3 regions of the Cryobacterium sp. TMT2-10 genome follow, and region 1 is predicted to be linked to each of the others. Evidence: predicted binding sites of a transcription regulator. Region 1 holds the regulator's gene; each other region holds the start of a gene.
What was found. Region 1 encodes HspR, which represses chaperone genes until heat shock. Its sites were predicted from a motif close to AAGTTGAGTCNNNNNGACTCAACTT; they were not measured.
Positions count from the first base shown of each region.

Region 2: E3T37_RS06930 (Hsp20/alpha crystallin family protein) is a predicted target of HspR. The motif match lies at 1,399-1,423, and genes of this name have one in related genera.
Region 3: E3T37_RS13955 (ATP-dependent Clp protease ATP-binding subunit) is a predicted target of HspR. The motif match lies at 1,925-1,949, and genes of this name have one in related genera.

Region 1 covers NZ_SOGW01000094.1:10,865-14,135, forward strand. Annotated here, with positions in the region: gene dnaK (molecular chaperone DnaK) at 1-228, shown strand, start outside; gene E3T37_RS11295 (nucleotide exchange factor GrpE) at 228-851, shown strand; gene E3T37_RS11300 (DnaJ C-terminal domain-containing protein) at 844-1,848, shown strand; gene E3T37_RS11305 (heat shock protein transcriptional repressor HspR) at 1,851-2,291, shown strand; gene E3T37_RS11310 (methyltransferase) at 2,319-3,271, shown strand, end outside.
Region 2 covers NZ_SOGW01000060.1:448-3,718, reverse strand. Annotated here, with positions in the region: gene E3T37_RS06935 (phosphodiesterase) at 1-706, opposite strand, end outside; gene E3T37_RS06930 (Hsp20/alpha crystallin family protein) at 860-1,315, opposite strand; gene E3T37_RS06925 (hypothetical protein) at 1,516-1,728, opposite strand; gene E3T37_RS06920 (phosphatase PAP2 family protein) at 1,808-2,647, shown strand; partial or broken gene E3T37_RS06915 (type III polyketide synthase) at 2,752-3,271, shown strand, end outside.
Region 3 covers NZ_SOGW01000110.1:27,389-30,659, reverse strand. Annotated here, with positions in the region: gene E3T37_RS13965 (primary-amine oxidase) at 1-226, opposite strand, end outside; gene E3T37_RS13960 (gamma-aminobutyraldehyde dehydrogenase) at 291-1,730, opposite strand; gene E3T37_RS13955 (ATP-dependent Clp protease ATP-binding subunit) at 1,997-3,271, shown strand, end outside.

The sequences.
Region 1 (3,271 bases):
GCCCTCAAGTCCGCGCTCGCCGGAGACGACGACGCGGCCGTGAAGACCGCCTTCGACAAGCTCAACGAGAGCCAGGGCAAGCTCGGCGAGGCCATCTACAAGTCCAGCCAGGCGGATGCCGCGCCCGGCGCCCCGTCCGACTCCGAGCCCACCGCTGAAGCGGGCAACCCCGACGAAGACGTTGTCGACGCCGAGGTTGTCGACGACGAGGACGAAGCGAAGAAGTAATGGCAGACGACACGAAGCGTCCAGAGGACGAGCCGTTTGAAGAGGGGGCACCCGTCGAGGGTGCCCCCGGGGCGGGCGGCGCGGAGCAGTCCGCGTCGGAGCCTTCCGAATCGGCGGACGCGGAGTTCTCGGCCGAGGGCATCGAAGAGGACGAGCTGACGGTGCAGGACATTCTGGACGCCGCCAACCGCGAAGTCGCCGAGCCCACGAGCGAGCACCTCGCCGACCTCAAGCGCGTCACGGCCGAGTACGCCAACTACCGGCGCCGCACCGAGGCGAACCGCGAGGTCGAGCGCGAGCGCGTCACCGTGGACGTCGTCAAGGGTCTGATCCCTGTGCTCGACGACCTCGATCGTGCTGAAAAGCACGGCGACCTCACCGAGGACTCGGCGTTCAGCACCATCGCGGCCAAGCTGCGGACGAGCGTCGAGCGACTGGGCGTTAAGCCGTTCGGCGCCGTCGGCGAGCCGTTCGATCCGACCATTCACGAGGCGATCTTCCAGCTGCCCACAGCGGATGTCGACACGGAAACCGTCGGGGACGTGATCGAGACCGGTTACTTCCTCGGCTCATCTCTCCTGCGCGTGGCCAAGGTCGTCGTTCAGGTACCGAGCGATGGCTAGCCAGGACTGGTTCGATAAGGACTTCTACAAGGTCCTGGGCGTCTCGAAGGACGTGACCCCGGCTGAGCTGAAGAAGGCGTATCGCAAACTCGCCCGCAAGTACCACCCGGACTCCAACCCGGGCAATCCTGCGGCCGAGGCGAAGTTCAAGGAGATCAGCGAGGCACACTCGGTGATCGGTGACCCTGCGCAACGCAAGGAATACGACGCCGTGCGCGCGATGGGCGGTGGAGCTCGCTTCACCGCCCCGCGCCCCGGCGGAGGCCAGGCCGGAGGCTTCGACGACGTCTTCGGCGGCATGTTCGGCGGCGGAGCGCGTCAGCAACAGCCCGGCTACTCCTACGAGCAGGGCGGGTTCGATGACCTGCTCGGCGGCATGTTCGGCCGCGGCCAGGGCGGCGGATTCGGCACCTCCAGCGGCGGTTTCCGCGGCTACGGCGGACCGACCCGGGGCCGGGACGTGGTCGCGTCGACCACGGTCGACTTCATCACGGCCACCCATGGTGACCAGATCACCCTGCAGACGCAGGATGGCCGGGCCATCAAGGTCAAGATTCCGGCCGGAGTGGCCGACGGGCAGAAGATCAAGCTGCGCGGCCAGGGGCAGCACAGCCCCGACGGCGGCGAGGCCGGCGACATCGTGCTCACCGTCAACGTGCGCAAACATCCGGTCTTCGAGCGGGATGGGCTGAACCTGCGAGTCGCGGTTCCGGTCACGTTCGTGGAGGCGGCTCTCGGCGCCACGATCGAGGTGCCGACCCTCGGCGGCGCGCCGGTCAAACTGCGCATCGCCGCCGGCACGCCGAGCGGCCGCGTGCTCCGGGTCAAGGGGCGCGGTGTCGTGACGCCCAAGGGCACCGGGGACCTCCTGGCCGAGGTGCAGGTCGCCGTTCCGTCACACCTGTCGAAGGACGCCGAGGAGAAACTCATGGCCTTCGCCGAGGCGGTGCCCAAAGAGAACCCGCGCGACGATCTTCTGGCGAAGGCGAGAGACTGACGGTGGATGAGAACACCCGGGTCTTCGTAATCTCGATGGCCGCCGAGCTTGCGGGTATGCACCCGCAAACCCTGCGCCAATACGATCGCCTGGGGCTGGTGAGTCCCGACCGCACACCCGGTCGGTCTCGCCGGTACTCGATGCGGGATGTGGCGAAGCTGCGTGAGATCGCGGAACTGGGCGCCGAAGGCGTGAGCCTTGAAGGCATCCGTCGCATCCTGGGGCTGGAAGACCACGTGCGCACCCTCGAATCCCGACTTCGGGAACTCGAATCGGCCCTGGCCGATGAACTGCTCAACCGTCCGGGCCGCCGCGTCTTCGCGGCCGGCTCGGCCGGTGAGGTCATCTCGATGCGTGCCGGCACCCGGACGCGGCGGTCGAATCAGATCGTCATCTGGCGCCCGCTCGATCACGGCGCCCTTCCACTCAAACGCCGGGAATAGGGCCCCGCGCCGGGCTAGCCTGAGGGAATGTCTGATTTTTCCTTCGACCGTCTGCGGCGCTACCCCGATGTGGAGGCCGATAACCTCTTCGCCGTGGATGCGAGCGACCGGCTGATCCTTGATCAGGCGGCCGATGCGCTGGGACCGGCAGAGGCCGGCGAGGTCGTCGTGCTCGAGGACAAATACGGGGCGCTCACCCTCGGCGCGGCGGCGCTGGCGGCTGCCCGCGACATCCGGGTGCACCAGGACGCACTCTCCGGGGAACTGGCCCTCGCCCGCAATGCGGCCGAGGCCGGTCTCTCCGACCGGTACCGCTCACTCGAGCTCGGCGAGGACCTGCTGGTGAATGCACGCGTGGTGCTGATGCAGTTGCCACGCAGCCTCGCCGCCCTCGATGAGCTTGCCGCCGCCATCGCTCGGTTCGCGGCACCGGACGTCGTCGTGATCGCCGGCGGGCGCATCAAGCACATGACCACGGCCATGAACGAGGTGCTTAGCCGGCATTTCGGTTCAGTCTCCGTCTCCCCGGCCCGGCAGAAATCCCGGGTGCTGACGGCATCCGTCCCCCTCCTGGCCGCAACGGATGGAGCCGTCTGGCCCCAATTCGTGGTTCATGCCGATTTAGGTCTGACGGTCAGTGCGCATGGGGCCGCTTTCGCCGGGACCACGATCGACATCGGTACGCGCTACCTGCTCGAGTTCTTGGACCGGATGAAGCCGGATGCTCAGGCGGCCATCGACCTCGGCTGCGGCACTGGCGTGATCGCGGCCGCCCTCGCCCGGCGTCGGCCGCGGTTGTGCGTGATCGCCACTGACCAGTCGGCCGCGGCCGTGGCCTCCGCCCGGGCGACCATGGCGGCCAATGAATTGCTGGATCAGGTCACCGTCGTGAGAGATGATGCGTTGAGCAGCCAGCCGGATGCGTCGGCGGAGCTGATCGTGCTGAACCCGCCGTTCCACATCGGTTCGTCGGTGCACGC
Region 2 (3,271 bases), on a different contig from region 1:
CCGGAACGTTCAGGTCCTGGGTGTAACAGGTGGCCGAGGCCACGGAGACCGGAATGCCCGCGAACATGGCCGTTGAGGAGTAGTGCAGGTGGCCGGCCAGGATGCTGCGCACATCCGTTCCGCGCAGCACCCGCGCCAGCGCGGACTGGTCCTGGAGTTCGACCGAGACGGCCAGGTCGAGCACGCTCGGCACGGGCGGGTGATGCATGGCCAGGATTGTGCCGTCCGGGGCGGGGGTGCGAAGCTCCCGGGCCAGCCAGTCGAGCTGGGCGTCGGTCACGGCGCCGTAGTGGTGGCCGGGTACGGAGGTGTCGAGCGTGATGATGCGCAGGCCGCCGATGTAGTCGACGTGGTCGATCGGGTCCGTGTTCGGCGCCTCGTCCAGCAGCGTGGTGCGGAAGGCCGCCCGGTCGTCGTGATTGCCCATCACCCAGAACACCCGCGCTCCGAGCCGGGCGGCGGCCGGCTCGACGATGCCGCGCAGGGTTGCGTACGCATCCGGTTCGCCCTTGTCGGCCAGATCACCGGTGATGATGATGGCATCCGGGCGGCCCGAGGATGCTTCGACGTCGGCGAACAGCCGGGCCAGGTGGGCGGTGCTGTCGACCCGGCCGTAGAGGCGCCCGCCGTCGGCGAGCAGGTGGGTGTCGCTGAGGTGAAGCAGGAAATGATCCGGCCTGGGGTATTCGGCCGTTCGAATGTTCACTGAATATCCATTCGTTGGTGCTGTTAACTCTTCGGTGAGTCCGCTGACTCTACTCCGAATAGTGCATCAGCATCGGGTGAACATGCGGTGTACACCGCGAAAACACAACGAAGGGCCCGGAGCGCAATGCTCCGGGCCCACCCGTTTCGTTCGTCAGGCCTTCGCCTTCTTCGTGCCCGCTTTCGCGGACTCCGTCACCTGCATCGTCGGCTCGCCCGAACTCTGCACCTCGATCTTGCGGGGCTTGGCCGCCTCGTGAACGGGGATCGTGACGGTCAGCACGCCGTTGTTGTACGTGGCGCTGATGTTCTCGACATCGATGCCCTGGCCCAGGTTCAACTGACGCAGGAACGAACCGGCCAGGCGCTCCCGGGTGATCCACTTCACGTTTTCGTGGTTCGCCATGGTGCGCTCCCCACGGATCGTGAGCAGCTGGCCGTCGACGTCGATGTCAACCGAACCCGGATCGATCCCGGGCATGTCGGCGCTGAGCACGTAGTGGTCACCTTCCCGGAAGAGGTCCATCGGCATCACGCGCGGGCCCCGGTTGTCGATCAGAGCGGAGGCCATTCGGTCCAGCTCGCGGAACGGGTCATAGGACGTTGCCATAGCGATTCCTTTCATCGGCCGGGTCTGGTCAGATCGTCGGATCGAACCGGAGGTCCGGCTGGTTCTTGGGCGGTTTGCTTCCAGAGTTGAGTCTTGGGCGCTCAACTATTGCCAATGTAACCGCGCTTGAGCGGTGCCGCAATCGGCCCAGGGTCCCGTTCTGTTCGCGCTCAGCGAAGGGCTTCCTGCGCGATGGATGGCTACGGGTACGTCAATCCGGAGGTCGAGTCGGGGAAGACGGGCTTGTCCAGGCTGTCGTTCTCGTAGGCCTGCGTGGGCTCATGGGCGGCGGCGGCCGCGCGGCGCCGCTCCGCCTCGAAGTCGCCTTCGAGACCGGTGAAACCACCCGGTTCCGGCTCGCGCTTCGTCTTCTCTTTTCGCTGGAACCAGCCCAGTCCATGACCTTTTCTCAAATTTCAACGGTACGCCGACCCCTGCCGAGTCAAGAGCGCTCGATGGTGCTTCCCCAGGCGGGCCGTGCGAAGGTGGAATGTGCGCACCTCGTCAACGATCAGCCCCGTTCGCTATCTGGCCGGAATGATCACCGCCATCCTGGTGTTCACCGGGATCTACCTGTTCTTCGTGCGCACCCTCGCCGGCCAGACCATGGACCAGCTCGCCTTCGACGGCGCCGAGTTCGGACGCCGCAGCGTGACCCCGCTCGCGCAGCAGCTGCTTGATGCTCTGCCCCTGGTCTCCGTGGTCGCGGGTCTGGTGCTCGCCGGCATCGTCACGGCCGTGCGCCGCAACGGCAAGACTCTGATCGTCGCCTTCGGCGCGGCGCTGGCGGCCGTGCTGACCACCCAGCTGCTCAAGGGCGGGCTGCTCTCTCGGCCCGACCTGGGTGTGGAAGGGTACGACGGGAACTCGTTCCCGTCGGGGCACACGACCGTGGCCGCGGCATCCGCTCTCGCCATCTTTCTGGTAGCGAGCCCCCGCACGCGCTGGCTGGCCGCACTCGGCGGTTCGGGGTTCGCCATCGCCGCCGGGGTGGCCACACTGGCCAACGGCTGGCACCGGCCCAGCGACGTGATCGCGGCGCTGCTGGTGGTGGCCGTGTGGGGCTGCGTCGCCGGCCTCGTGCTGACCCGCGGGCCGTGGGCGTCGACCGCCGCGCGCGGCGGATCGGCCGGCGTGGGCGGCCGCGTCCAGCTCCGGATTCTGGTTCCCTTCGCCGTCGTGGCGGCGGCCGCCTTCCTGGTCACGTACTTCCGGGCCTTCGGCGAGACCCCCGGCCCGTTGATCGCCTACATCGGCGGTGTCACGGCGATCGTCGCCGCGGGCCTGGGCGTCGCGTTCGCGGGCACCCGGCTGTTCTCGCGCCTGCCGTAGGCCGGCGCCGATCGGTTTCGTGGCGGCTGAGCATCTCGTGTGCCGTCCGCGTCATCGCGTGTCCCGGGGGTGTGGGCGGCTGGCCTGCGTGTAACACTGAGGGCATGTCCGTCACCCTCAGAGCGCTGCAGACCGTGGTTCCGCCGACAGTATTGATCCAGGAGCAGGTGCGCGACGTGTTCGCGTCGCAGCCGGATCTCAGCCGACTCGGAAAACGGCTGGTGACGGTCTCCTTCAATCTGTCGGGCATCGACACCCGGCACAGCGTCATCGACGAACTCACCCTGGACACACCCGCCCGGGAATCGGAGGTGACCGACCCGCAGTTCTTCGACCCGGCGACGCAGCGGCTGCTCCGACCCAGCACCCGGGTGCGGAACGAGCTCTACATCGTCGAGGCGACCAAACTCTTCGTGGAAGCCGGGCGCCGCGCGCTCGCGGCCTGTCCCGGCATCGAGGCATCCGATGTGACGCACGTTGTCACGGTGTCCTGCACCGGCTTCTTCGCGCCGGGCCCCGATTACATGCTCGTACGCGAGCTGGGGCTGAGCCCGGCCACCCAGCGCTACCACCTCGGATTCATGGGCTGCTACGCCTCGATGCCGGCGCTGCGCACGGCGAAGC
Region 3 (3,271 bases), on a different contig from region 1:
CGGCCACCCAGGTGGTGTTCTCGGCGCGGTTGAGCACGACGAGGCGGGCCAGGCGCTCGGGCGCGACGCCGGAGGAGGCGAACTCGGCGATGACGCTCTTGGCCGGTTCGACCAGTTCGATCGAGGCGAAGCGCCAGCCCTCCGCCACTCCCCGCTCACGGGCGAGAATGCCGGCGGCGGCGGTGAACTCGGCTGCGGCCAGCGGGTCTAACGGATGAAAGGTCAACGGGAGTCCTCTGTTCTTGTCGGAGCGGGATCGTGATTGGGACGGTGTCTTCTGGTGCGGCCTGCTATTCGAGGGAGCTCATGACGTGTTTGATGCGCGTGTAGTCCTCCACACCGTACATCGACAGGTCCTTGCCATAGCCGGAGTACTTAAACCCGCCGTGGGGCATCTCCGCGGTCAGCAGGATGTGCGTATTGATCCACACCGCCCCGAAATCCAGGTCCCGGGAGACCCGCATGGCGGTGCCGTGGTCGAGGGTCCAGACGCTCGACGCGAGGGCGTAGTTCACGTCGTTGGCGAGCGTGACCGCGTCTTCCTCGGACCCGAAGGACTGCACGGTGATCACCGGACCGAACGTCTCCTCCTGCACGATGGCATCGCTCTGCCGCACGTGGGTGACGACCGTCGGCTCGAAGAAGAAACCGTCGGTGCCGATCTGGTGGCCGCCGGTGGCGATGACGGCGTGGTCGGGGAGGGCCGCGACCTTTCGTACGACGTCCCCGAAGTGGTTGACGTTGTTCAGCGGGCCGAAGTAGTTGTCCGCGTCGTCGGCTGAGCCGGTGCTGCGGGTGCGGGCCTCGGCGACGAAGGCCTCGACGAATTCGTCGTGAATGGACTCGTGCACGAGCACGCGGGTGATGGCCGTGCAGTCCTGGCCGGCGTTGTAGAAGGAGAAGTCGGCGATCTCGGCAGCGGTCTTCGCGACATCCACGTCGGCGAAGACGATGGCCGGGGCCTTGCCGCCCAACTCGAGGTGGGCCCGCTTGAGGGTCTTTGCGGCGCCGCTGGCAACCGCCATGCCGGCCCGCACGCTGCCGGTGATGGAGACGAGGCCGGGCACCGGGTGCTCGACGATGGCCGCACCCGTGCCCCCGTCGCCGAGGACGATGTTCATCACGCCGTCGGGCAGGATGCCCTGGCTGATCCGAGCGAGTTCGAGGGTGGATTCGGGGGTGGTGTCGCTGGGCTTGAGCACGAGGGTGTTGCCGGCAGCCAGTGCCGGGCCGATCTTCCAGACGGCCATCAGGAACGGGAAGTTCCAGGGCGTGACCTGGCCGACGACCCCGATCGGCTCGCGCCGCACCCAGGAGGTCATGCCCGGCAGGTACTCGCCCGCCGACTTGCCCTCCAGCAGCCGGGCCGCGCCGGCGAAGAAACGCAGCTGGTCGGCTCCGGCCGCGACCTCGTCGCTCGCGATCGTGGCGCGCGGCTGGCCGGTGTTGCGGTGCTGGGCTTCAACGATGGCGTAGCTGTTCGCGTCGATCGCGTCGGCCAGGCGCAGCAGCGCCCGCTGCCGCTCGGACGGGGTCGTGCGGCGCCAGCTGCGGAATGCGGTCTGCGCGGCCGTCATGGCGTCGTCGACATCGCCGGGAGTGGAAACGGGGGCCCGGGCGACGAGCCGGCCGGTCGTGGGATCGACGATGTCGAGCAGTGCGGTGCCGTTCGGTTCGACGAACCGGCCATTGATGAAGTTTTTGAGGGTGGGGGTTGCCACGGGTCTCATCCTCTGCGCTGAGTGAAGAAACAGATCATTTCTTCGGTAAGTATGGCAGCTGACAGACGAGACCGGATACCAGGGGCGTTTCGAGGCCCGCCCTGCTGCCCTGGAGCGTGCCGCCGGAACGCCGACGGACGTGCCGCCGGAATGAGCTGGAGGACGGGCCTCGCGCCGCTAGTGCGATGTCGGATTCTCACCTAATCTTGAGTCCAACAGGCTCAGCTTTCGCCGCGAGGCGGCGTGAGCGGCCGGCCCCGAGAGAGGATCCTCTGATGCAAGCAGGTCAGCAACCGCCCCAGGAAGAAGCCAAGACGGCGCTCGAGCAGTACGGCGTCAATCTCACCGAGATCGCCAAGAGCGGCAAGCTCGACCCGGTGATCGGGCGCGACGCGGAGATTCGCCGGGTCAGCCAGGTGCTCACCCGTCGCACCAAGAACAACCCGGTGCTGATCGGGGAACCCGGTGTCGGCAAGACCGCGGTGGTGGAGGGGCTGGCCCAGCGCATCGTCGCCGGCGACGTGGCCGACTCGCTCAAGGGCAAGCAGCTGGTCTCCCTCGACCTGGCGGCCCTCGTGGCAGGGGCGAAGTACCGCGGCGAGTTCGAGGAACGGCTCAAGGCGGTGCTCAAGGAGATCAACGACGCCGAGGGCCAGATCATCACCTTCGTCGACGAACTGCACACCCTGATGGGTGCCGGCGGCGGGGAGGGATCCGTGGCCGCCTCCAACATGCTCAAGCCCATGCTCGCCCGCGGCGAGCTGCGCCTGATCGGCGCCACGACGCTGAACGAGTACCGCGAATTCATCGAGAAGGATGCGGCGCTCGAGCGCCGCTTCCAACCGGTGCTGGTCGACGAGCCCAGCGTCGAGGACACCGTTGCCATCCTGCGCGGGCTCAAGGAGCGTTACGAGGCCCACCACAAGGTGTCGATCGCGGACGCGGCGCTGGTGGCCGCGGCATCCCTCTCGAACCGGTACATCACCGCACGCCAGCTGCCGGACAAGGCCATCGACCTCATCGACGAGGCCGCCAGCCGGCTGCGGATGGAGATCGACTCCGCCCCGGTCGAGATCGACGAGCTGCGGCGCAGCGTGGACAGGTTGAAACTCGAGGAACTCGCCCTCAAGAAGGAGAAGGACGACGCCTCGAAGGCGCGGCTCGAGAAGCTGCGGACGGACCTCGCGGAACGAGAGGTGAACCTGAAAGAGCTGCAGGCGCGCTGGGACAAGGAGCGCGCGTCGCTGAACCGGGTCGGCGAGCTCAAAGAGCGGCTCGACACCGCGCGGATCGCGGCGGATCGCGCCCAGCGCGAGGGCAACCTGGAGAAGGCGTCGAGGCTGCTGTACGGGGACATCCCGGTGATGGAGAAGGAGCTGGCCGCAGCGGAGAAGTCGGAGTCTGAGGGCCCCCGGATGGTCAACGAGCAGGTCACCGCGGAGGACATCGCCGCGGTGGTGGCCATGTGGACCGGCATCCCGGTCGGCCGTCTGCTGCAGGGCGAGACGGAGAAGCTGCTCAACCTCGAGGGTGAGCTGGGGCACCGCCTG